DNA from 2 places in the Sanguibacter keddieii DSM 10542 genome. Region 1 is predicted to be linked to the other one. Evidence: predicted binding sites of a transcription regulator. Region 1 holds the regulator's gene; the other holds the start of a gene.

Region 1 (11,887 bases):
CTTCGAGCTCACGGGCATCGCTCCCGCGCCGCGCGGCGTGCCGCAGGTCGAGGTCGCCTTCGACATCGACGCCAACGGCATCGTCCACGTGTCCGCCAAGGACCGCGGCACGAACAAGGAGCAGTCGATGACCATCACCGGTGGCTCCGCGCTGCCGAAGGAGGACATCGACCGCATGGTCCGCGAGGCCGAGGAGCACGCGGCCGAGGACAAGGCCCGCCGCGAGGAGGCCGAGACCCGCAACCAGGCCGAGTCCTTCGCGTACTCGACCGAGAAGCTCCTCAAGGACAACGAGGACAAGCTCTCGGAGGACGTCCGCACTGAGGTCCAGACCGCGGTCGACGAGGTGAAGACGGCGCTCGAGGGCACCGACATCGCCGAGATCAAGGCCAAGCAGGAGACCCTCAACACGGTCGCGCAGAAGATCGGCGAGGCGCTCTACGCCCAGCAGTCCGAGGCTCCCGAGGGTGCACCGGCCGACGCCGACGCCTCCTCGACCTCCTCTGACGAGGACGTCGTGGACGCAGAGATCGTCGACGACGAGGACGACAAGAAGTGACGAGCAACGAGGGCACGGGCGCCGAGAACACGCCCGAAGGCAACGACCCCCTGGAAGGTCTCGACTTCGAGCCGTCCGCCGAGGCCTTCGACGTCGACGCAGCACCGGCCGCACCCGCGGCCGAGCTCACGGAGCTCGAGAAGGCGCAGGCCGAGTCGGCCGACCGCCTCTCGGACCTCCAGCGGCTCAACGCGGAGTACGTGAACTTCTCCAAGCGCGCCAAGCGCGAGCAGGAGGCGGCACGTGCACGAGGCATCGAGGAGCTCCTCGTCGGGCTCCTCCCGGTGCTGGACGACGTCTCACGAGCACGGCAGGCGGGAGACCTCACCGGTCCCTTCGAGTCGATCGCGGACAAACTGACCGCGACGCTCACCCGCTTCGGCGTCGAGCAGTACGGGGAGGCGGGGGAGGAGTTCGACCCCGCCGTCCACGAGGCGCTCATGCACCAGACGTCGCCCGACGCGCAGACCACCACGGTCCAGCACGTCGTCGAGGTCGGGTACCGCATCGGTGACCGCGTGGTGCGAGCCGCACGCGTCGCCGTCGTCGGGCCCGAGGCCTGACGCACCCCTGAGCCCGGGACCGCCTCGCCGTCGACACCGACGGGCGCGAGGCGGTCCCGGGCCTCGGTCGTCGCCCCGCGAGAGCGGGCGCGGCACACCGGCGATAGCCGGTCCCATACTTCACACTGCTACCGGTGAGCGCTGCAGCTCACCCACGAGGAAGGAGACGCCTTGACCGGTCAGGACTGGATCGAGAAGGACTTCTACGCCTCCCTGGGCGTCTCGAAGGACGCCGACGACGCGGCCATCAAGAAGGCGTACCGCAAGCTCGCCCGCACGTACCACCCGGACCAGAACGCCGGCGACCCCAAGGCCGAGAGCAAGTTCAAGGAGATCGGCGAGGCCTACTCGGTGCTCTCCGACTCCGAGCAGCGCCAGCAGTACGACGCCGTCCGCGCGATGGCTGGCGGCGGTGCACGGTTCTCCGCGGGCAGCGGAGGACGCGGCGGCTCGGCAGGTTTCGAGGACGTCTTCGGCGGGATGTTCGGCGGTGGCGGCGGAGGCCGCCAGCAGTACGCCGGTGGTGGCGGCGGGATGCCCGACGGCTTCGACGACATCCTCAGCTCCATGTTCGGCGGCGCGGGCGGTGCGCCCGGCGGGTTCCGCCAGCAGGCCCGCCCCCAGGCCGGGCAGGACCTCACCACCGCGGCGACCCTGCCCTTCCGCGAGGCGGTCGAGGGCTGCACCGTGACGCTGACCGTCGACGGGCGGCAGATGACGGCGCGCATCCCGGCGGGTGTGCGCGACGGCCAGAAGATCCGCCTCCGCGGCAAGGGACGCCCCGGCACCGGCGGCGGCCCCGCGGGCGACCTCGTGGTCGCCGTGACCGTGACGCCCCACCCCGTCTTCAGCATCGACGGCCACAACCTGCGCATCACCGTCCCCGTGACCTTCCCCGAGGCCGCGCTCGGCACGCAGCTCGAGGTCCCGACCCTCGACGGCTCGAGCGTCAAGGTCAAGGTCGCCGAGGGCACGCCGTCCGGTCGTGTCCTGCGTGTCAAGGGCCGTGGCGTCAAGACCGCGAAGCAGACTGGAGACCTGCTGGTCACCGTGCAGGTCGCGGTGCCGCAGAAGCTCTCCAAGGCAGCACGTGAGGCGGTCGAGGCCTTCGCCGCCGCCACGGGTGGTGAGAACGTCCGGGAAGACCTCGTCGCACGAGCGAAGGAGTAGGCCATGGCGCAGCGCGGAACGCAGACCCCGCCCCCGCGGGACGACGAGCCGGTGTTCGTCATCTCGCGGGCGGCCGAGCTCGCCGGCATGCACCCGCAGACCCTGCGGCAGTACGACCGGCTCGGTATCGTGTCCCCGCAGCGCTCGCCCGGGCGCGGTCGCCGCTACTCGCGGCGCGACGTCCTCCAGCTCGTCGAGGTCCAGCGCCTCAGCCAGGACGAGGGCATCAACCTCGCCGGCATCAAGCGGATCCTCGACCTCGAGGCGCAGGTCCGCGTGCTCGAGCACCGCGTCGAGCTCCTCGCCGCGGCGGCCGACCCCGGCTCCCGCATCTTCACCGCGGCGTCGTCGGGTGACGTCGTCGCGGTCCGCGGCGGCCGCCGCCTGCGCCGCACCGGGTGGCGCCGCGGCGGCGAGACGGTCGTCGAGGCCGACGAGCGCGCCGCCCTCGTCCTCTGGCGCCCCCAGCGCTGACCCGCCCGGCCCGCCCGGCGAGTTCGTGACTTTCGAGCGAGTTCGTGCCGTAGGGGTCACGAACTCTCTCCGAACTCACGAACTCGAGGATGGCTGGCTGGCTCAGTGTGTCTGGGCCGTCGCCAACGCCGTCTGGACGGCGTCGTCGGGCGGGCCGAGGAGCGGCTCACGCTTCGTCACGAGGTCGACGACGGTCTTCATGGCGGCGAGCTGGTCGCGCAGGGTGGTCTTCGCCCAGGTGGCGCGGCGTGACTTGACGGTCGTGTCGCCGACGCCGACCGCGTCGACCCCCACAGCGCGGCAGGTCGTCACCGCGCGGGCGAGGTGGAAGCTCTGCGTGACGACGGTGAGCGCACCGACGCCGTAGACCTTGTCCGCCCGGACGCACGAGTCGTAGGTGTCGAAGCCCGCCGAGTCCTGGATGATCGCCTCGGCAGGCACGCCCTGCTCGACGAGGTACCGGCGCATCGCCGCCGGCTCGTCGTTGTGGTCCGGCCGCCCGTCCCCGGGCACCAGCAGGACCTCGACCGACCCGGCGCCGTACAGCTCGACGGCGAGGTCGAGTCGTGCCCGCAAGAACTGCGAGGGTGTCCCGTCGTCGTAGACCCGCGCGCCGAGCACGAGCGCGACGGGCGTCGCGGGGACGTCGTCCGCCGTGTACATGTGGTCGGCGGCCCGCGCCTGGACGAACACCACCGGCCCGGCGACCGCGAGGAGCGTGAGACCGGCGACCACCCCGACCCCCACGCGCACCCGACGGTTCCGGAGGATCCCAGCGACCCCGCCGGAGGAAGGGCGCGGAGGTCGTGTGGGTGCCATGCCCACATCGTACGGGCCAGGTCAGACCGTTTATGCAACAAGAACGTGCGCTATTCATTCGACAAATGGCGCCAGGTAAGTAAGTCCTTGCTTGCTATACAGCATTTCTTCGGCGGTCTACGGTGATGGAAAAGCACGTCAGAACCCCCCACGTGCCACCGAGAGCATCGCCACCACAGCTGGAGGAATCATGAGTGCACTTCTGGACCTGCCCCACGTCAGCGAGTGTTCGGTCGCGTCCTGCGGCTACAACCACGACGGGTGCCACGCCGGCGCCGTGACGGTCGCCGGCCACGCCGGTGCCGCCGAGTGCGCCACCTTCATCCCGCTGTCCGCGAAGGGTGGCCTCGACAAGGTCGTCGCCCATGTCGGCGCCTGCCAGCGCTCCGAGTGCGCGAACAACGTCGCCCTCGAGTGCACGGCCTCCTCGATCCGCATCGGTGCGGGCTCTTCGGCCGGCGACCTCGCGGACTGCCTCACCTACACCCCGCGCTGATACCTGCGCCGTCTCACGACGAGCGCCCCCTGCTGGACACCGCAGCGCGCCAGCGTCCCTCAGCCTCTCGCCGGGCCAGGACGCGTCGGCCCCCACCCGCGCGCAACGACCTCAGCACCGACAGCCGGTCCACCCTCGGGTGGACCGGCTGTCTGCGTCCCGGGGCCTAGGCCCCGCTGCGGCCAGGTCCCGCTGCGCCCAGGGCGCCGCGCGACCGGCACGCCGCCCTGTACCTGCGCGACCGGCGCCTCGCGCGACGGCCGCATGCCCGGCGTGTCCCCCTGCGACACGTCGACCCTGAGCCGTCAGCCCCGACCGTCACCCGGCGCGCCGGGCCTCCACGACCTCGACCCGCGCCGACGCCTCGTACCGGTAGCCCGCTCCGCGGACCGTGAGGATCTCGTGGTGCAGCCCGAGCTTGTCGCGCAGCCGCCGCACGTGGACGTCGATGGTGCGCGAGCCCGGCTCAGCGGGCCGCGACCGCCAGACCGACGCGAAGAGTTCGGACCGCCCGACCACCCGGCCAGGAGCGGCCACGAGGTAGGCCAGCAGCTCGAACTCCTTGTAGGTGAGTCGTTGCTCCCGGCCGTCGACCGCCACCTGCCGCGATCCCAGGTCGACGGTGAGCCGTGGCTCTCGAGGTCGGTCGACCACCTCGAGGTGCGCGAGCCGGTCCCCGAGCCCGTCGATCTCGACCGGTCGCTGCCCGGTGCCCCCGGCCCCGCCGAGGGACAGCGCCGTGTAGGTCTCGGCGGTGGGCAGCAGCTCGCGAGCCAGCTCACCGAGCGTCTCGGCGAGCTCGATGATGTCTGCCGCCTGGCGGGAGCGGTCCTGCGGGTCGATGCCGACCCAGAGCAGGAAGCCGTGCTGCGGGCGCGGTGACGTCGGCGGGGCGTCGAGCCGTCGTGCAGGTGCTGCGAGGTCTGCGGGTGCCGTCATGGCGGTCTCCGGGGGTGCGGTCTCCGCCGTCGGGCGGGGAAGGTCGGTCCTGGGCTCGGTGGTCAGGACCGACAACACGCACGGCCGCACGCGCGCACGTCGAGCAGCACCTGCGAGGAGGTGTCGACGATCGGGCGCGGGAGGCTCACCCGCGCACACTCTCAGACGAGACGCGCCACGGCCAGGGGTAGGAGGTGCAGTCTCAGATGACGATACGACAGGGTGCTCACCCGTCGAGACGGCGCGATGCGAGGTGCAGGCCGCCGCGGGCCACAGGTCGTGCATCGCAGGCCGGTCGCGTCGGAGTGGTGCGTGCGACCCGCGGAACGGCTGCGGGCCGCGGCCTCCGAGAGGAGACCACGGCCCGCAGCGAACACCCGTGTCGGGTCGACCGTCAGTCGACCACGCCGTACAGGCGGTCCCCGGCGTCCCCGAGCCCCGGGATGATGTACGCGTTCTCGTCCAGGCGCTCGTCCACAGCAGCGACGACCACCTTCACGTCCCCGCGGTCGCCGACGGCCTTCTCGAGGACCTCGAGGCCCTCGGGTGCGGCGAGCAGGCACACGACGGTGACGTCGCGCGCGCCCCGCTTGAGCAGGAAGTCGATCGCTGCGACGAGCGTGCCGCCGGTCGCGAGCATGGGGTCGACGAGGAAGCACTGGCGACCGGTGAGGTCGTCCGGGAGACGGTTCGCGTACGTGACGGCCTCGAGGGTCTCCTCGTTGCGCTGCATCCCCAGGAACCCGACCTCGGCGGTCGGCAGTAGGCGCGTCATGCCGTCGAGCATGCCGAGGCCGGCCCGCAGGATCGGCACAACGAGCGGACGCGGGTCCGCGATGCGGGTGCCGATGGTCTCGGCGACGGGCGTGGAGATGGTGTGGGGCTCGGTCGCGACCTCGCGGGTGGCCTCGTAGGCCAGGAGGGTGACGAGCTCGTCGACGAGGAGGCGGAACGTCGGGGACGCCGTCTCCTTGTTACGGAGGACGGTGAGTTTGTGGGCCACCAGAGGGTGGTCGGCGACGTGCAAGCGCATGGTGACAACCTACAGCGTCACCCGGACCCGTGCGTGCGACCTCGGGCCCGAGGGCAGAGCGGCCCCGCGGGTAGGCTCGCCGCCATGACCTCGCCCACGGCCCCAGGCTCCGCGCCCCGACCCGTGCCCCGTCCCGAGCTGGACCAGCTCATGGGTCTGGCGATCGACGAGGCGCGGCTCGCCCTCGAGACCGGCGACGTGCCGGTGGGCGCGGTCGTCGTCGGCCCCGACGGCACTGTGATCGGCCGCGGCCACAACGCCCGCGAGGCCGCGGGGGACCCCACGGCGCACGCCGAGGTGCTCGCGCTGCGCGAGGCCGCCCAGACCCTCGGCGAGTGGCGGCTCACCGGATGCACGCTCGTCGTGACGCTCGAGCCCTGCGTCATGTGCGCGGGGGCGACGATGCTCGCCCGCGTGCCCCGGCTCGTCCTCGGAGCCTGGGACGACAAGGCGGGCGCCACCGGGTCGATGTGGGACCTCGTGCGCGATCGCCGCTCGACCCACCGCGTCGAGGTGGTGGGCGGTGTCCGTGAGGCGGAGTGCGCCGCGTTGCTCCTCGACTTCTTCGCGGACCACCGAGTTCCTCGCGCCTGAGCCACCCGCCCACGCGCCCGGCACGACGTCACGGAGCGAGCGCCCGCGCGATCGCCTCGAGGGTCTGCGTCGCCCCCGCATCGACCGTGAGGGTCGCGAGGGGGTCGCCGCGGGTCTCCCCACGGTTGACGATGATCACCGGGATGCCCGCCTTGGCGGCGTGCTTGACGAACCTCAGGCCGGAGTGGACCGTGAGCGACGACCCGGCGACCAGCAGCACCTCCGCCTCGTCGACCATCGCGAAGGCGCGGGCCACCCGTGCCTTCGGGACCATCTCGCCGAAGTACACGATGTCGGGCTTGAGCGTGCCGCCGCACACCTCGCAGGCGACCGGACGGAAGTGCGCAGTCGTCTCGATCACGGCGTCGGCGTCAGGCGCGATCTCGATGTCGGCGACGTCACCGATGGACTCGACGAACCCGGGGTTCGCCTCCTCCAGCCGCGTCGCGAGCGACTCGCGGGACACCACGTGCCCGCAGTCGAGGCACACCACCCGGTCGAAGCTGCCGTGCAGGTCGACGACGTTCTCCGCCCCCGCCACCACGTGCAGGGTGTCGACGTTCTGCGTGATGATGCCCGTCACGAGCCCGGCCTGCTCCAGGCGCGTCAGGGCGCGGTGGCCCTCGTTCGGGCTCGTCCGCTCCACGTGCCGCCAGCCCACGTGGTTACGGGCCCAGTAGTGCCGGCGGAAGGACTCGTCGCCGATGAACTGCTGGTACGTCATCGGGTTGCGCGGCGGCGAGTCGGGCCCACGGTAGTCAGGGATACCGGAGTCGGTCGAGACACCAGCACCCGTGAGCACCGCGAAGCGTCGACCGCGCAGCAGGTCGAGCATCGCCGCGAGGTCGGCCTCGGAGGGCTCGGGGTGGTCGCGTCGCGGTGACGGTCGCGACACCCGCTGCTCACGCGCGGCACCCGCGGCGTCCTGGGCGCCGTCGTCCTCCGCGCTGGTCGGCGCCGAGGCTCCCGCAGGTTCCTGCGGGAGCTCGGCCGCGTCGACCGCGCTCGAGGCGAGCGGCAGGGCGGAGAGGGAGGCGGGGGAGGGAGTCTCGGGCTGTGCATGGTCCACCTCCCCAGGCTACGACCGCCTGCCGCCCCCGCCTCCCCAGATCCTTCGGCCCTCCGAGAACACCCCGTCCGAGCACGCACCCGTCCGAGCCCACCCCTCGGAGCGCTGACCCTGGTCCGGGCGTGATCAGGGCTCGGGTGCGACGACCGTGAGCGTTGCGGTCTCGGTGACCGTGGCCCCGTGGGCGTTCGTCACCCGGGCGCGGACGAGGGTGCCGTCCTGCTCCGCGGTGACCTCGGCGAGGCTCAGGGTCGACGAGGCGACGCCCTGTGCTGCCGCCGACGGCCCGTCGGCGCTCGCGGAGGCCTCGCCGGGCACGGTCCGCGGCTGGACGGCGACGTCGGTCCACGTCGCGCCGTCGTCGGTCGAGGTCTCCCACTCCACCACGGGGGAGGGGATTCCGGTGGCCGTGGTCGTGAAGGTCGCGGCGGCGCCCGGGGCCACAGTCACGTCGGCCGGCCCCGCGGCGACCGTCGGCAGCTCGACGCGCTGGTCGGCCACGGGCCACCCGTCGACCCAGTCGAGGCGCTGGATCCCGAGCGTCGGGAAGTACGGGATCTCCTCGTTGGAGGCGTCGTAGTAGTGGAAGGCCAGGTAGTCGCCGGACACCGACTGCCCGCCCGGACCCACCACGGCACCGTGCTCCTCGAGCAGGATCGTCCCGCCGCCGCCGTACATGTCCTGACCCTCGCGGTCGAGGTACGGGCCGGTCACGGACTCTGAGCGCCCGACGGCCACCTGGTAGGTGGAGTCGGCGCCCTGGCAGCACGCCCCGAAGGACACGAAGAGGTAGTAGTAGCCGTCGCGGTGCGTGATGTACGGGGCCTCGATCGGGTTGCCGGCGACGAACCTGTCGGCGATGTTGACGGTCTGCTCCTGCCAGCCGTCGACGGGCTTACCGCTCGGCCACTCGAGCGGCACCAGGAAGATCCCGTACCAGAACGAGCCGATGGCCATGAAGGGGTTGCCGTCCTCGTCCTCGACGATCCCGGCGTCGATCGCGTTGAACCGCGCGTCCCCCGGCAGCCCGGAGACGGGGGACTCGACGACGAGACCCTGGTCGACCCACTCGTAGTCGGGGTCGGTCGGGTCGAGCGTCACGTTGGTGGCGAGCGCGGTGAGGGAGTCGTCGGTGCCGAACCGCGACGCCGAGTAGTAGAGGTAGTAAGTGCCGTCGTGCTCGTAGACCTCGGGGGCCCAGAGGTTGTCGGGCAGCGCCCCGTCGGAGAAGTGGTCGTCGATCCACGCCGGGATCTCGTCCCAGACGGTGCCCGCGTACTCCCAGGTGGTGCCGTCGTCGTGGGAGGTGGCGATCTGGATGGTGCCGCCGTTCTCCCGGTTGACCCGCCCGGTCGAGAACGCGTACCAGGTGCCGTCGTCGTCGATCACGAGGGCGGGGTCGTGGATGGGCGAGGTCTCGCCGACGAGCGTCTTGCCGCCGACGGGGTCCCCAGCCGGCGCGGCAGCCACGGCAGCGACGGCCGTCGAGTCGCCTGTGGCGGGAGCGGGCGGGGGAGCGGGTGCGGGTGCCGCTGCGGTCACGAGCGCGAGGGCCGCTGCGGCGAGCAGGGCTGCGGCTCGGGTGCTGAGGGGTCGTTCCACGGGGTGTCCGTCCTCTCGGTGCGGTCGTCGTCGACCGCTCGTGGTCCGACGTTCTACATCGATGTAGGACGTCGGTCTCGAACGTATCTGCCTCCCGGTGCGGGGTCAAGGTCCTGGCCCGCCCGTCGCCGGCGACCAGGCGACGCCCTCTCGGCTGCCGCGGATCGGCGCCGATTTAGCCATCCGGCGATCTCCAGGTAGTCTTCTCGGCGAGGTAGCGTGTCCGAGCGGCCTAAGGAGCACGCCTCGAAAGCGTGTGTGGGTGAAAGTCCACCGTGAGTTCGAATCTCACCGCTACCGCCACCGTGAGAGCGGCTGCACCCGTCGAGAGATCGACAGGAGCAGCCGCTCTCGCTGTTTCTCTGGGTGCCGGATCCCCGCAGGGGACCTCTCCCCACCCCCGGGCGAGGGCACTTCTGCCCATCCGGAACCGCTCGCGGACGCGCCTCCCGCGGCTAGTGTGAGGTCATCCCACCAGGAGACGGCCAAGACCAGCAGCAGTGCCGGCACTCGTGCACGAGCACCGCAGTCGGCGTCGTCTCCGGCCCCTCCGCCGCAGAGGCAGGGCCGGGCCCCGGTGAGGATCCTCAGCTCTCGACGAAGGAGAACACATGCGTATCGCACGCGGAATCGCCGTCCTGTCCGTCGCCTCGGTCGGCGTCTTCGGCCTCACGGCCTGCTCGGACGACTCGGACAGCACCAAGGACACCTCGACGGCCGCCTTCGGCACCGGAGGCGACAGCACCGACGCGACCGACACCGCGGACGACGCAGCCTCGGACGACGCAGCCTCGGAGGACACCTCGTCCGACGACGCCGCCTCCGGCGCCGGCGACCTCACCACCGAGAACTTCGCGGAGCGCCTCACGGCCGCGACCCTCGAGGCCGGCTCGTACAGCCTCGACATGACCACCGAGGCCGCCGGCACCGAGGCGACCATCTCGGCGAACGTCGAGCTCACCGACAGCACCACCAACATGGCGATGACCATGGACCAGGCGGGCATGGAGATGGAGATCCGCATCGTCGACGCCATCTTCTACCTCAACCTGGGTGACCTCAGCGGTGGCAAGTTCGTCAAGGTCGACCCGGCCGACGAGACCAACCCGCTGGCCGGCCAGTTCGACGGCATCGAGGAGCAGCTCGACCCGACCGCCAGCCTCGAGGGCTTCGAGGGTGCGTTCACCAAGGTCGAGAAGGTCGGCGAGCCCGTCGACGTCGACGGCGTCCAGGCCCAGCAGTACACCGTCGTCATCGACACCACCAAGGTGACCGGCGAGCTCCAGGAGCAGGCCGAGGCTGCCGGCTCGGCGCTCCCGCCCGAGCTCACCTACGAGTACTGGGTCGACGACCAGGACCGCATGGTCCGCACCACCAGCGAGGTCGCCGGCGCCACGGTCGACATGACCTTCTCCGGCTGGGGCGAGGACTTCGGCATCGTGGCCCCGTCCGAGGACGAGATCTCGACCGAGCCGCTCTTCTGACGCTCAGCGCACCCTGCACCGCCGCGCCCTCGCCACCTGCTCCTCAGAGCGGGCGGCGAGGGCGTCGTCGTCCGCAGGAGTGCCGTCGCGGTCGCGCGGACGCCGTCACCGTCGCGCGGGCGCCGTCGCGGTCGTGCGACCGGTGGCCCGTGTGTGAGACTCGTGGCATGCACGACCTGACGTCCGGAACAGACCAGCTTGCCCTCATCCCGCTCTTCGTCGCGATCGAGCCGCGCGACCCCCGCGGCGAGGCGGACCTCCCGATCGAGGCGATCGAGCACGTGCCCGCCGCGACCGTCGCCGAGGTCGCCGACGTCCTCGGCCAGCTCGGGATCCCCGCCGACCTCATGGACGGCGCCGTGCTCGGCGCACCCGGCTGGGTGGTCGCGCGCACCGTCGGCTGGAGCGACGGCCGCCTCGTCCGCTGGGCACCCGACGAGAACCCCGTCGACGGCCCGTACCCCACGCTGTCGAGCGACGACGTCGCCGCGTACCTGGCCCGCGCGCTCGACGTCGCGTGCCGGATCTCCTCCGACCTCGAGATCCCCGGCGAGACGCCAGGTGACGACGCCGTCGGGCTGGTCATCGAGGCACGCGCCGGAGCCGTCGTGGGACGCATCCGCTCGACCGACGTCCCGCGCCTGGCCTACCTCACCGGCTCCGACCTCTGGTTCACCCAGGTGGACGGGGTCTCCGTGATCGCCGGGGTCGAGCCGACCACGGACCTCGAGGCCGTCGTCACCAGCCCCACCAGCAGCCCGACCATCGGCCTCGAGCGCAACGGGCCCTGGCGTCGCATGGGCCTGGTCCAGTCCGGCCGCATGATCACCGCGCACGAGTGGGGACCGCGCTGGTTCCGGATCGACCCGTCAGAAGGGCACGACCCGTCCTCGGACGTCCTGCAGCTCGTCGACGAGTACTTCGAGGTGCCGACGGCCGACGCCGACGAGATCGTCCAGCAGTTCGACCTCAGCCCCGTCCAGGCCGTCCACCTCGCGGCGCTGCTCGACGACGCGGACTCCGACGACCCCTTCACCGAGCTCATGCGCCTGCTCGGCCTGCCCGTCGAGGCAGCGGAGGTCGCC
Region 2 (11,887 bases), 810 kb from region 1:
AGCGGGCCGAAGAGGTCCACCAGGCGCGTCGAGACGACACGGTCGAACCACGGCTTGTTGAGGTCGAACCAGGGGGAGTTGAGCACCAGGGCGTCGACGTGCGGGCCAGCAGCAGTGCCGGCGGTGCCCGCGCTGCCGGCTGCCCCGGTCCGGGCGTCGGCCCAGAGCGACGTCACCAGGCCGCCGGTCGAGTGGCCCATCACCACGAAGGTGCTGTGCCCGAGCTCGCCGGTGACGGTGCGCGCGGCCGCGTCGAGCTCCTCGGCGTAGTCCGACAGGCGCGTGACGTAGTTGGGCGTCTGGTGCGGGCGCAGCGAGCGGCCGTACTTGCGCAGGTCGAGCGCGTAGAACGTCCAGCCGTCCTCGGCGAGCGCGTCGGCCATGTGCGTCTGGAAGAAGTAGTCGACGAACCCGTGGACGTACAGCACGGCCTTCTCGGTCCTCGGACGACCGCCGTCGGTCACCAGGGTCGCCACGACCTCGCCCTCGTCGTCCGGGCGCAGCTCGAGGGTCTGCGCGAGCCAGGACCCTCCGAGGACGTCAGGGGTCCAGCGGGGGTCTGCGGCGAGGTCGGGGCTCATCGGCCCACAGTACAGACGCCCGTGCCGCCTCCGGTGAGGGAGGGGGCACGGGCGTCTGTCGTCGCTCTAGGTCGTGCTGTGTCGTGCGGTGCCGTGCTCGGTGGTCCGAGACGGGTCCCGAGTCAGCGCCAGGGCTGCTGGTCGGGAGCCGGGGGCTCGTCGCCCGGGGTGCCGGGCTGGCCCCACTGCTGCTGACCGGGCTGGCCCTGCTGGCCGGGCTGCTGCGGCCACTGCTGGGTCTGGTCCGGCTGTCCCCACTGCTGGTCCTGGCCGGGCTGCTGTCCCCACTGCTGCTGGCCCTGCTGGCCGGGCTGCTGACCCCACTGCTGACCCTGCTGGCCGGGCTGCTGACCCTGACCCGGCTGCTGTCCCCACTGCTGGTCGGGCTGGCCGGGCTGCTGTCCCCACTGCTGCTGGCCCTGCTGTCCCTGCTGGCCGGGCTGCTGCGGCCACTGCTGGGTCTGGTCCGGCTGTCCCCACTGCTGGTTCTGACCGGGCTGCTGGCCCCACTGCTGCTGACCCTGCTGCTGTCCCCACGCCGGGGCGCCGGCCGCTGCGTACGCACCGGGTCCGCCGGGGCCACCCTGTCCGCCACCCTTGCGGTTGCGGGCGATCAGCCATGCGGCGAGGCCCACGAGGGCGAGGGCGCCGAGGCCGATCCCGGCCCACAGCAGCCAGCTCACGCCCTCGTCGTCCGAGGAGCTCGCAGCCTCGGTGGGCTCGTCGCCCGCAGCCTCGGTGGCCTCGTCGGTGGAGTCGGTCGCGCCGTCGGTCGCCTCGTCCGTGGCGTCGTCGGTGGCCGCGTCGGTCGCGTCGCCGCTCGAGCCGCCCGACCCGGAGCCGCCGGCAGAACCGCGGGCGTCGAAGTCGAGGGTCTCGCCGAGCACGTAGGTCCAGGTGACCGTGTTGCCGTCGATCACGCCGTTCGCGTCGGTGACCTCGCCGGGGAACGTCACCGAGAAGGTGATGTCCGGCTCGCTCATCCCGAAGGCCTCGAAGTCGGCGATGTCGCTCTCGGTGAAGCCCATGTCGGAGTTCTCGAGCTGGCCGCTCACCACGTACTCGTCGCCGTCACGCGTGAAGGACATGACCTCGTCGGACACGACCGCGAGCGGCGCGTCCTCGGAGGAGTACCGGTACCCGGTGTGGCCGTCCTCCTTGTACTCCTCGCGGTCCATGCCCGGCATGAAGAGGTCGTCGCCGAGCTCGGTGTCCATCTGCCCGAGGAAGTCGTCGGCGCTCAGGCCGAGCTGCTCGATGGTGGCGTCCTCGATGGCCATGACCATGTCGAGGTTGACCGTGTCGTCCTCGCTGAGGACGAAGTCTGCCTGGACGCGCATGCACCCGGTGAGCGACAGGGCGACGACGGCGCCGGCGGCTAGTGCGGTGAGTCGTTTCATGGCCGGTGAGCTCCTAGAGACGGGTCGCGCACCGGGGGGTGACGACGGGTGAGGATTCGACTGGCATCCACTCTGGCATGCCGAGTCACCGGGTGCCCCACGATCTGGGGGGTCCGGGGACTTCTCCCCAGGTGTGGAGGGCCGCAGAGGGCACTTCTCACCCGCTCGGGCGTCGCGGGTTCACCCGCTGCTCCTCGTCCCGCCCCGGGAAACACTGGCGGAGCAGAGTTGAGTGGAATACGCTCAACTTTAGAGACGTTGTCGTCTGCAGAACCTTTTCCCGACCTTGGAGGACGTGCATGGACCTCAACCTCACCACCCTGTCGCGCGACGCCCTCGGCAGCGCCGTGCAGTCCGCAGCAGCCGCGACCAACCCGCAGGTCGAGCCGGTCCACCTGCTCGACGCCCTGCTCGCCCAGCAGACCGGCACCACGCCAGGGCTGCTCGCCGAGACCGGGGCCGACGCGCAGGCGGTCGGCTCAGCCGTCCGCCGCGCCCTCGTCGCGCTGCCGACCCTCTCCGGCTCCTCCGTCGCCGAGCCGACGCTGTCGAGCGCGATGTCCTCCGTGCTCCAGCGCGCCCGCAAGGAGGCGGCCGACCTCCAGGACGAGTACATCTCGACCGAGCACCTGCTCCTCGGGCTCGCCTCCGCCCCCTCCGCCGCGGCCGACATCCTCGTCCGCGCAGGCGTCACCCCCGAGGCGCTCGCCGCGGCCATCCCCGTGGTGCGCGGCGGTCGTCGGGTCACCAGCCCCAACCCCGAGGGCACCTACAAGTCGCTCGAGCAGTACGGCGTCGACCTCACCGAGGCCGCCCGCGACGGGCGGCTCGACCCGGTGATCGGGCGTGACTCCGAGATCCGCCGCGTGGTCCAGGTGCTCTCGCGCCGGACCAAGAACAACCCCGTCCTCATCGGTGAGCCCGGCGTCGGCAAGACTGCCGTCGTCGAGGGCCTCGCCCAGCGCATCGTCGCCGGCGACGTCCCCGACTCCCTCAAGGGCAAGCGGCTCATCTCCCTCGACCTCGCGGCCATGGTCGCCGGGGCCAAGTACCGCGGCGAGTTCGAGGAGCGGCTCAAGGCCGTCCTCGAGGAGATCAAGGGCTCCGACGGCGAGGTCGTCACCTTCATCGACGAGCTCCACACCGTCGTCGGCGCGGGCGGCGGCTCCGAGGGCGCGATGGACGCGGGCAACATGCTCAAGCCCATGCTCGCCCGCGGCGAGCTGCGCCTCGTCGGCGCGACCACGCTCGACGAGTACCGCGAGCACGTCGAGAAGGACCCCGCCCTCGAGCGCCGCTTCCAGCAGGTGTTCGTCGGCGAGCCCTCCGTCGAGGACACCGTCGCGATCCTGCGCGGCCTCAAGTCCCGCTACGAGGCGCACCACCGGGTGACCATCGCGGACGCCGCGCTCGTCGCCGCCGCGTCGCTCTCCGACCGGTACATCACCGGCCGCCAGCTCCCGGACAAGGCCATCGACCTCGTCGACGAGGCGGCAGCGCGCCTGCGCATGGAGATGGACTCCTCGCCCGTCGAGATCGACGTCCTCCAGCGCGCCGTGACGCGCCTGGAGATGGAGGAGCTCGCCCTCGAGAAGTCCGACGACGACGCCTCCCGCCAGCGGCTCACGGTCCTGCGGGCCACCCTCGCCGACCGCAAGGAAGAGCTCGCCGCGCTGACGTCCCGCTGGGCGGCCGAGAAGGGTGGCTTCAACCGCGTCGGCGAGCTGCGCGAGAAGCGCGCACAGCTCGAGGCCAAGGCCGAGCGGGCCGAGCGCGAGGGCGACCTCGAGACCGCGTCGCGCCTGAGGTACGGCGACATCCCCGAGCTCGAGCGCGAGCTCGCCGAGGCCGAGAAGGCCGAGCACGCCGAGGCGACCGTCGACCGCCCCGCCCCCCTGGTCGGGGACAAGGTCGACGCCGACGAGATCGCGGAGGTCGTCTCCGCCTGGACCGGTATCCCCGCCGGCCGCATGCTCCAGGGCGAGAGCGAGAAGCTGCTCACCATGGAGGACGTCCTCGGGTCTCGGCTCATCGGCCAGAAGGCCGCCGTCGCGACGGTGTCCGACGCCGTCCGCCGGGCACGCGCGGGCGTCTCCGACCCGGACCGCCCCACGGGGTCCTTCATGTTCCTCGGGCCGACCGGCGTCGGCAAGACCGAGCTGGCCAAGGCGCTCGCCGACTTCCTGTTCGACGACGAGCGCGCCATGGTCCGCATCGACATGTCCGAGTACTCGGAGAAGCACACGGTCGCACGCCTCGTCGGTGCCCCGCCCGGCTACGTCGGCTACGAGGAGGGTGGTCAGCTCACCGAGGCCGTGCGTCGTCGTCCGTACTCCGTCGTACTCCTCGACGAGGTCGAGAAGGCGCACCCCGAGGTGTTCGACATCCTGCTGCAGGTCCTCGACGACGGTCGGCTGACCGACGGTCAGGGCCGCACCGTCGACTTCCGCAACGTGATCCTCGTGCTCACGTCGAACCTCGGGTCGCAGTACCTCGTCGACCCGCTGCTCGACGACGGGGAGAAGCGCGCCTCGGTCATGGCAGCCGTCCGCAGCTCCTTCAAGCCCGAGTTCCTCAACCGGCTCGACGACGTCGTGCTCTTCGACCCGCTCGACCTCGACGAGCTCGGACGCATCGTCGACATCCAGGTCGAGGCGCTCGGGGCGCGGCTGGTCGACCGCCGCGTGACGCTCGTCGTCACCGACGCCGCGCGCGAGTGGCTCGCGATCGAGGGCTTCGACCCCGCCTACGGGGCACGGCCCCTCCGCCGGCTCGTGCAGCGCGAGATCGGCGACCGGCTGGCCCGGGCGATCCTCTCGGGTCAGGTCGCCGACGGTGCCAAGGTGCTGGTCGACCGTCCCGAGGACGCCACAGGCGAGAACGGCCCGAGCCTGACCGTCGAGGTGCTGGGCTGAGAGTGCATGTCGGTCTGACGGTGACTGCGTGACTACGTGACTGCGTGACTGCGTGACTGCGTGCGGAGGGCGACGGCCATGGTGCCGTCGCCCTCCGTCGCGTCCGGACGGGACCGTCAGTCGTCGAGCGTGAGCGCCGCGCACAGGTCTTGCCGGTTGTCGACGCCCACCTTCCGGTACGCACGGTGCAGGTGGTTCTCGACCGTCCGGACGCTCAGCACCAGGGTGTCGGCGATCTCCTGGTTGGTCCAGCCCTGCGAGACGAGCCGAGCGACCTCCTGCTCCCGGTGGGTGAGGTCGGCCCCGACCTCGAAGTGGTCGAGGCGCTCGAGGTACCCCGGACCGAGGTCGGCCGCGATCTGCTGGGCCTCGGCGAACTGCGCAGACGCCCGCCCGAGCAGCCCCTGAGACCTCCAGGTCCGGACGGCCGCCGTGTACGCGCGCAGCCCGTAGAGCGGTCTGTCGCCTGCGACGAGGCGGTCGCCGACGGCAGCCATCCTCGTGGCGTCCGTCGAGCAGATCGCTGACGCGTAGTCGGCGAGGTCTGCGAGGAGAGTGCCGTCGGTCCCCTCGGCCTCCGAGACGAGGCGCTGAGCCCAGCCCGGGTCTGGCCTCAGCTCGACGGCGCCGACTCCGGTGAAGAGCCCGGCCGCCACGAACCCTCGGTCCAGGAGGCGCACGGCCTCTGCCCACAGGTCGTCGGCGGGCGTCGCGCTCATGCCTCCGACTCCTGCGCTGCCTCCGAGGTGAGTCACCGCCGCCCGGGTCCAGACCGGGCTCATCGCCGGGAGGTTCCCGGACGGGAGGCCCAGGGCCTGGATCTCCTCGACGAGGGCGACCGCGGTCGCCTGGCGGCCGTCGAGCACGGCGACGGTGGCCGCGACCGAGAGGTTCCCCGCCTGGAAGTACCGCATGGTGACGGGCGAGCCCCCGAGCGTCAGGGCGCTGCTGAGGTTCTCCCGGAGCTCGCGCGTGCGGCCCTGGACGGACAGCACGAGCGAGGCGACGTACGCGTGGGCGTGCAGGCGGTCGACCGAGAGGGTCGCCCGGCCCTCGTGCAGGTGCCGGCGAGACCAGGCGAGAGCCCCGTCGACGTCGCCCGAGAGGGCCAGGGCCAGACCGCGGACCACGTCGCGGTGCGCGGTGAGGTCTCGGTCCGCGGTCGCCACGTCCAGCAGGCCGAGCGCCTGCTGCGGTCGGCCCGCGACGACCAGCAGCTCGGCGCGGAGCACCGAGGCGGCCGCACGGACGGTGGGGGAGGCGCGGTCGGCCCGGAGCAAGAGCTCGGTGTGGTCGGGCGAGGCCTGGTCGAAGGTCGTCTCCAGCCAGAGCCTGCTCAGCCGCAGGTTCCAGAGCTCGCCTTCCGACGCACCGAGCGCCGCAGCCCGAGGCTCGAGGTCGGCGAGGAGCCGCACCGCGGCCGGAAGGTCGTGGCCCAGGATCGCGAGGCTGCGGGCGTGCCACAGCGTGCAGTCGACGAGAGCGCTCACGTCTCCGTCGTCCGGGGTGGCCGCCAGGACGGCCTCGACGGTGGTCAGGTCGGGGTCGCCGAGCAGCACCGCGCGCAGGTACGGCTCCGCGGTCCGCCACGACGGCGCAGCCTCCCACGCTGCGCGGTGCTCCTCGGTGGTCGTCGACCTGCGCTCGGCGAGCATCAGGGAGAGGACCGTGTCGGACTGGCGGGTCGAGGTCTTCGCCAGGTCGGACCTGCGCGCGTCGCCCACGGTGCTGGTGGCGGGGAGATGCTCGTGCAGCTCGTCCACCGAGGCCCGGGTCGCCTCCGGCATCGCTTCCACGATCTCCTCGAGCAGCCTCGTGCGCCGAGCGCTCACGCTCGAGCTGCGGAAGTGCTCTGCGACGAGCGGGGGGTAGACGGCCGCGACGAGGTGGTCGGCGGTCGGGACCAGGTGGACCAGCTGGCGGTCGTCGAGCTCCTCGAGCACCTCCGGGCCGACGAGGAGCCGCGCGGTGGTGTGCTCGCAGCTGCCCACGAGCGAGAGCTTGTGAAGCCCTTCGAGGGCCTCCGGGCTGAGGTGCTCGGTCATGCGGTCGACCACCGCGGAGAGCAGGGGGGACCACCGGTGGCGCTGGACGGTCCAGGTGCCGTCGCGCAGCGCGAGAGAACCGTCGTGGCGCGCGCTGTCCGTGACGGCGCGGACGAGCCCCGCGAGCCCGCCAGACCTCCGTGCGACCCAACGGACGGACTCTGGGTCGACAGGTCCGCTCAGCATGTGGACCACGAGGGCGTGGACGTCGTCGAACCGCAGGGGTGAGACGCGCTCCTGCACTCCCGGGCGGAAGGCCAGGCCCTGCGGCCGGGGTGAACCGGCCGGTGCTCCGGGCGAGGGTCGGGCGACGCTGAGGACGGCATGCCCGAGCCTCTGGTGCGCGGCGCTGAGCACCCCCAGCGTGGTGTCGTCCACGTCGTCGAGATCGTCGACCACCAGCACCGTCGGGCCTCGCGAGGTGACTGCGGTGAGCGAGTCCACCGCCGCGGCCAGGACCGACTGCCCGCGCGTGGTCGAAGACGGCCCGACGATCCCAGAGACGTAGAAGGCCTCGAGCGGACGACCCCGCAGGTGGGGCAGCCCTCGGACGGCCAGCGTCTGGTACCCCTCCCGGGCGAGGGTGGTCCGGACGTCCTCGGCGAGCGCTGACCTTCCCGAGCCCGGAGGGCCGATGAGCTCGACGCTGACGCCGGACCGCAGGTGCGACAGGACGCGCCCGCTGGTCTGCCGGTGGACTCGTGCTGAAAAAGGCATGCTCTGCACGATACGGTCAGGTCACGCAGGAAGGGTGAAGCATCCCAGAACGTCTCGAGAGGGTCCGTCGAGGGCCGGGTGCGGAGGTCAGGAGCCGGGTGCGCGTCGAGCACCCGGCCAGCAGGTCGGACGGGTGGTGCGCCCGACCCGCTCAGTCGACGAGGCTGCCGGTGGTGCTCCCGTCGACCGTGGCGATGCACAGGCCGACCCTGTCGCCGCCCGACCAGGACGTCTCGCTCGGCGTCCACACCACGAGGGCGAGGTCCTCGGCGGGCACGTCGCCGCTGGTCACGAGGTCCGGGGTGCAGGCTGCGGTGGTCTGCGCCACGAGGGTGGGCTGGCCGGGGAAGTCGCCGTCGGTGAAGGTCGTGCTGCCGATCACCTGGGAGGTGTGGTCGTCGGCGCAGGGCACGACGCTCACGTCGCCGACCGAGCCGCTGCCGCTGATGTCCTCGAGGCAGTTGCCCACGACGAGCTGCCCGACGGTCGCCTGGGTGCTCGAGGAGACGTCCGGCTCGAGGGCCTCAGGGTCGGACCCGGCGAAGAACACGAAGAACGCCGTCACGCCGAGCGCGACGACCACGACGGCTACGAGGATCCCGACGAGCAGGCCGCGCGAGCCCTTCTTCGTGGGAGCAGGCGGGCCCCACTGCTGGCCCTGCTGGCCCTGCTGGCCGGGCTGCTGCCACTGCTGGCCCTGCTGGTAGGGCTGGCCCTGCTGGCCGGGGTATCCGTGCTGCGGCTGCGTGGGCTGACCGGGCTGACCCCACTGCTGACCCCACTGCTGACCCTGGTGCTGGCCTGTCGCCCCGCCCGGCTGCCCGTAGCCCGGGGTCGGCTGCTGGCCCTGCTGGCCCTGCTGGCCCTGCTGGGCCCACGGGGCCTGCGGCTCGCCGGGCGGGGCCCACTGGCCAGGCTGCTGGGGGTGGCCCTGCTGCCCGGGCTGCTGCCCCCACTGCTGCGTCTGCTGCGGGTCCGGCGGGGTGGGCTGCCCTCCCCACGCGGGCTGGCCGGGCACCTCGGGGGCGGGGTGCTCTCCGTGCTCCCCAGGCTTCCTGGGCGTCGGGTCGCCACTTCCGGGCGGGGGAGGGGGAACGTGGCTCATGGTCAACCGCCTTGGTTCGTGGCGGCCGGACCGCCGGGAGTCGTCTCCTGGGCAGCCTAGCCGTCGTCGGTGCGTCGTGGGAGGTCGCGGGCCCGCCAGCAGGCGGCCACCGTGCCTGCCAGCGGTAGAGTCGCTGAGCGTCAGGGGTGCCGTGGGCAGCCTTCGTCCACGAACGGGGTCAGACCGTGTCAGAATCCGCGCAGCCGCCTCGCGAGCGGGGCTACGCCAAGGGGCGGGCGACCCGCGTCCAGATCGTCGAGGCCGCGATGGTCTTGTTCGGCGAGGTCGGGTACCGCTCGGCGTCGCTGCGCGAGATCGCCTCGCGCGTCGGCATCTCCCACCCGGGCCTCATCCACCACTTCCCGACCAAGGAGGTGCTGCTCGCCGCCGTGCTCGAGCACCGCGACGAGATGGACGACTCCGAGCTGTCGGCCGACCTGGCCTCGGGCACCGGGCTCATGGACGCCGTCGTGCGCCTGGTCCGGCGCAACTCCGAGCGCCCCGGGATCGTCGAGCTCTTCACCACGCTGGCCGCCGAGGCCACGGCCCCCGACCACCCCGCGCACCAGTACTTCCGCGAGCGGTACGCGACCACGCTCGCGCTGCTGACCCGCGAGCTCGAGACGCTCCGCGCCGACGGTGCGCTGCGCCCCTCCGTCGAGCCGGCGGCCGCGGCCCGCGCGCTCACCGCCCTCATGGACGGGCTGCAGGTCCAGTGGCTGCTCGAGCGCGGTGCCGACGACCAGGTCGACATGGCGGCCGTGATGCGCGACGCCCTCGACCTGTACGTGGTCGGCGCGGCAGAGCGGCGAGACTGACGGCACGAGCACGACAGAGGGCGGACCGTCAGGCGCACGTCGTGGCTGACGGTCCGCCCTCTGTCGTGCGCGGCTCAGGCGCGGACGGAGCGCTCCTCGGCCTGGTCGAGCAGGCGGGCGAGGCCGTCGCGGTCGAACAGCATCCCCGCGAAGTTCGCGATGACGCGGACCGGCATGTCGAGCATCATCTTGGCCATCGTGTCGTCGATCTCGAGCTCGCCGTCAGCGCCGGCGCCCGGGGTCTCCGGACGGGCGAGCTCGGCGCGCAGCAGCTCGCCGCCGACGGGGTGCTCGAGCCACTCGCCGAAGGTCGAGTCGTCCGAGAGCGGTGCCGCCAGGGCGGGAGCGGTCACCTCGACCGTGACCTGCGCTCGCAGGTCGCGTGACGACGCCCCGACCGACACGACGAACTCGCCGGCCTCGAGGGTCCAGGCCCGCAGGGTCGGGTGCCAGTACGAGAGGTCGCGTGCGTCGAGGACCACCTCGACCTCGCGGGACTCGCCCGGCTCGAGCGCGACCTTGACGAAGCCCTTGAGCTCGCGCTCGGGGCGCATCACCGCAGACTGAGGGTCGCCCACGTAGACCTGGACCACCTCGGCGCCGGCCCGGTCGCCGGTGTTGGTGACGCGCGCACGCACCGTGACAGTGGTGGCGTCGCCCTCACCGTCGACGACCGCCGTGACGTCGCCGTGGTCGAAGGTCGTGTACGTGAGGCCGTGCCCGAAGGGGTAGGCGACGTCGATGCCCTTGGTGTCGTAGTAGCGGTACCCGACGAGGACGCCCTCGCCGTAGCGGACGTGGCCGAGCTCCCCGGGGAAGCTGCCGTAGGCCGGGGTGTCCCGCAGGTCGGTCGGGATCGTCTCGGTGAGGCGGCCGGACGGTGCCTGTGCGCCGAAGAGCACGTCGGCGACCGCGCCGCCGCCCGCCTGTCCGCCGAGCCACGTCTCGAGGAGGGCGGGGACGTCGTCCTGCCACCCGGCGACGGTCACCGCGGAGCCGTTGGCCAGCACCACGACGAGGCGCGGGTTCGCTGCGGCGAGCGCGTGGATCAGCTCGACCTGGTTGGCCGGGAGGTCCATGTGGTCGCGGTCGTAGCCCTCGGACTCGTCGGCCGCGGGGAGCCCGGCGAGGAGCACGACGGTCGTCGCGCCGCGCGCGGCCGTGACGGCCTCCTCGCGGAGCTGGGCGTCGTCGCCCTCGGTGACGCCCTCGATGGTGAAGCCGGGGGCGAAGGCGACCTCGGTCCCGGTGAGGTCGGCGATCGAGGTGAGCGCGTCGTCGAGGCGCGTGGGGTTCACCTGCGACGAGCCGGCGCCCTGGTAGCGGGGCGTGCGGGCGAACTCGCCGACGACGAGGATGCCGGGCGCGTCGGCTGCCTGGAGCGGGAGCAGCGGGGCGCCGTCGACCGGGTCGTTCTTGAGCAGGACGGACCCGGCGGCGGCAGCCTCGCGGGCGAGGGCGTGGTGGGCGGCGGCGTCGACGGGGGCGTCGGTCCCGGCGGCGGGGAGGGAACGCGAGAGGAGGGTGAGCAGGCGGCGGACGGCCTGGTCGAGGACGGCCTCGTCGAGAGCGCCGGAGCGGACCGCCTCGACGACCTGGGCGTCGCCGATGTTGCCCGAGTTGGGCATCTCGAGGTCGAGGCCCGCGGCGAGCGACGGGACGCGGTCGGCGACAGCACCCCAGTCGGAGACCACGACGCCGTCGTAGCCCCACTCGTCACGGAGCACCTCGGTGAGCAGCCACGGGTGCTCGGAGGCGTAGGTCCCGTTGACCTTGTTGTAGGCGCACATGACGGTCCACGGGTTCGCCCGGGTCACGGCGCGCTCGAATCCGGTGAGGTAGATCTCGCGCAGGGTGCGCTCGTCGACGTCGGCCGAGACGCGCATGCGGTCGGTCTCCTGGTTGTTCACGGCGTAGTGCTTGAGCGAGGTGCCGACGCCCTCGGACTGGATGCCCTCGATGAGCGCAGCACCGAGGTCGCCCGAGACGACGGGGTCCTCGGAGAAGTACTCGAAGTTGCGGCCGCACAGGGGTGAGCGCTTGATGTTGATGCCGGGGCCGAGGAGCACGGCGACGTCGTTCGCGCGGGTCTCTCGGCCGAGGGCCGTGCCGACGCGGCGGAGGAGCGCGGCGTCCCAGGTGGAGCCGAGGGCGGCAGCCGTGGGGAAGCAGGTGGCGGGTACCGAGTCGGCGAGGCCGAGGTGGTCGGCCGAGGTGTCCTGCTTGCGGAGCCCGTGCGGCCCGTCGGTGACCATGACGGACGGGATGCCCAGGCGGTCGACCGGCTGGGTGTTCCAGAAGTCCAG

Evidence for each region. Region 1 encodes HspR, which represses chaperone genes until heat shock. Its sites were predicted from a motif close to AAGTTGAGTCNNNNNGACTCAACTT; they were not measured.
Region 2: the regulator HspR is predicted to act here: its motif matches at 2,207-2,231, upstream of clpB (ATP-dependent chaperone ClpB).

Annotation. Positions count from the first base shown of each region.
Region 1 is NC_013521.1:498,274-510,160, forward strand. Features, by position in the region: gene dnaK (molecular chaperone DnaK) at 1-559, shown strand, start outside; gene SKED_RS02160 (nucleotide exchange factor GrpE) at 556-1,122, shown strand; gene SKED_RS02165 (DnaJ C-terminal domain-containing protein) at 1,294-2,292, shown strand; gene SKED_RS02170 (heat shock protein transcriptional repressor HspR) at 2,296-2,766, shown strand; gene SKED_RS02175 (SanA/YdcF family protein) at 2,869-3,585, opposite strand; gene SKED_RS02180 (DUF1540 domain-containing protein) at 3,776-4,081, shown strand; gene SKED_RS02185 (winged helix-turn-helix domain-containing protein) at 4,400-5,020, opposite strand; gene upp (uracil phosphoribosyltransferase) at 5,415-6,053, opposite strand; gene SKED_RS02195 (nucleoside deaminase) at 6,204-6,647, shown strand; gene SKED_RS02200 (Sir2 family NAD-dependent protein deacetylase) at 6,676-7,482, opposite strand; gene SKED_RS02205 (arabinan endo-1,5-alpha-L-arabinosidase) at 7,843-9,318, opposite strand; tRNA gene SKED_RS02210 (tRNA-Ser) at 9,532-9,621, shown strand; gene SKED_RS02215 (SCO4651 family lipoprotein) at 9,930-10,802, shown strand; gene SKED_RS02220 (hypothetical protein) at 10,970-11,887, shown strand, end outside.
Region 2 is NC_013521.1:3,946,509-3,958,395, reverse strand. Features, by position in the region: gene SKED_RS17390 (alpha/beta hydrolase) at 1-581, opposite strand, end outside; gene SKED_RS20570 (LppM family (lipo)protein) at 704-1,981, opposite strand; gene clpB (ATP-dependent chaperone ClpB) at 2,281-4,896, shown strand; gene SKED_RS17375 (helix-turn-helix domain-containing protein) at 5,013-7,658, opposite strand; gene SKED_RS19255 (hypothetical protein) at 7,810-8,763, opposite strand; gene SKED_RS17360 (TetR/AcrR family transcriptional regulator) at 8,949-9,581, shown strand; gene SKED_RS17355 (glycoside hydrolase family 3 C-terminal domain-containing protein) at 9,656-11,887, opposite strand, start outside.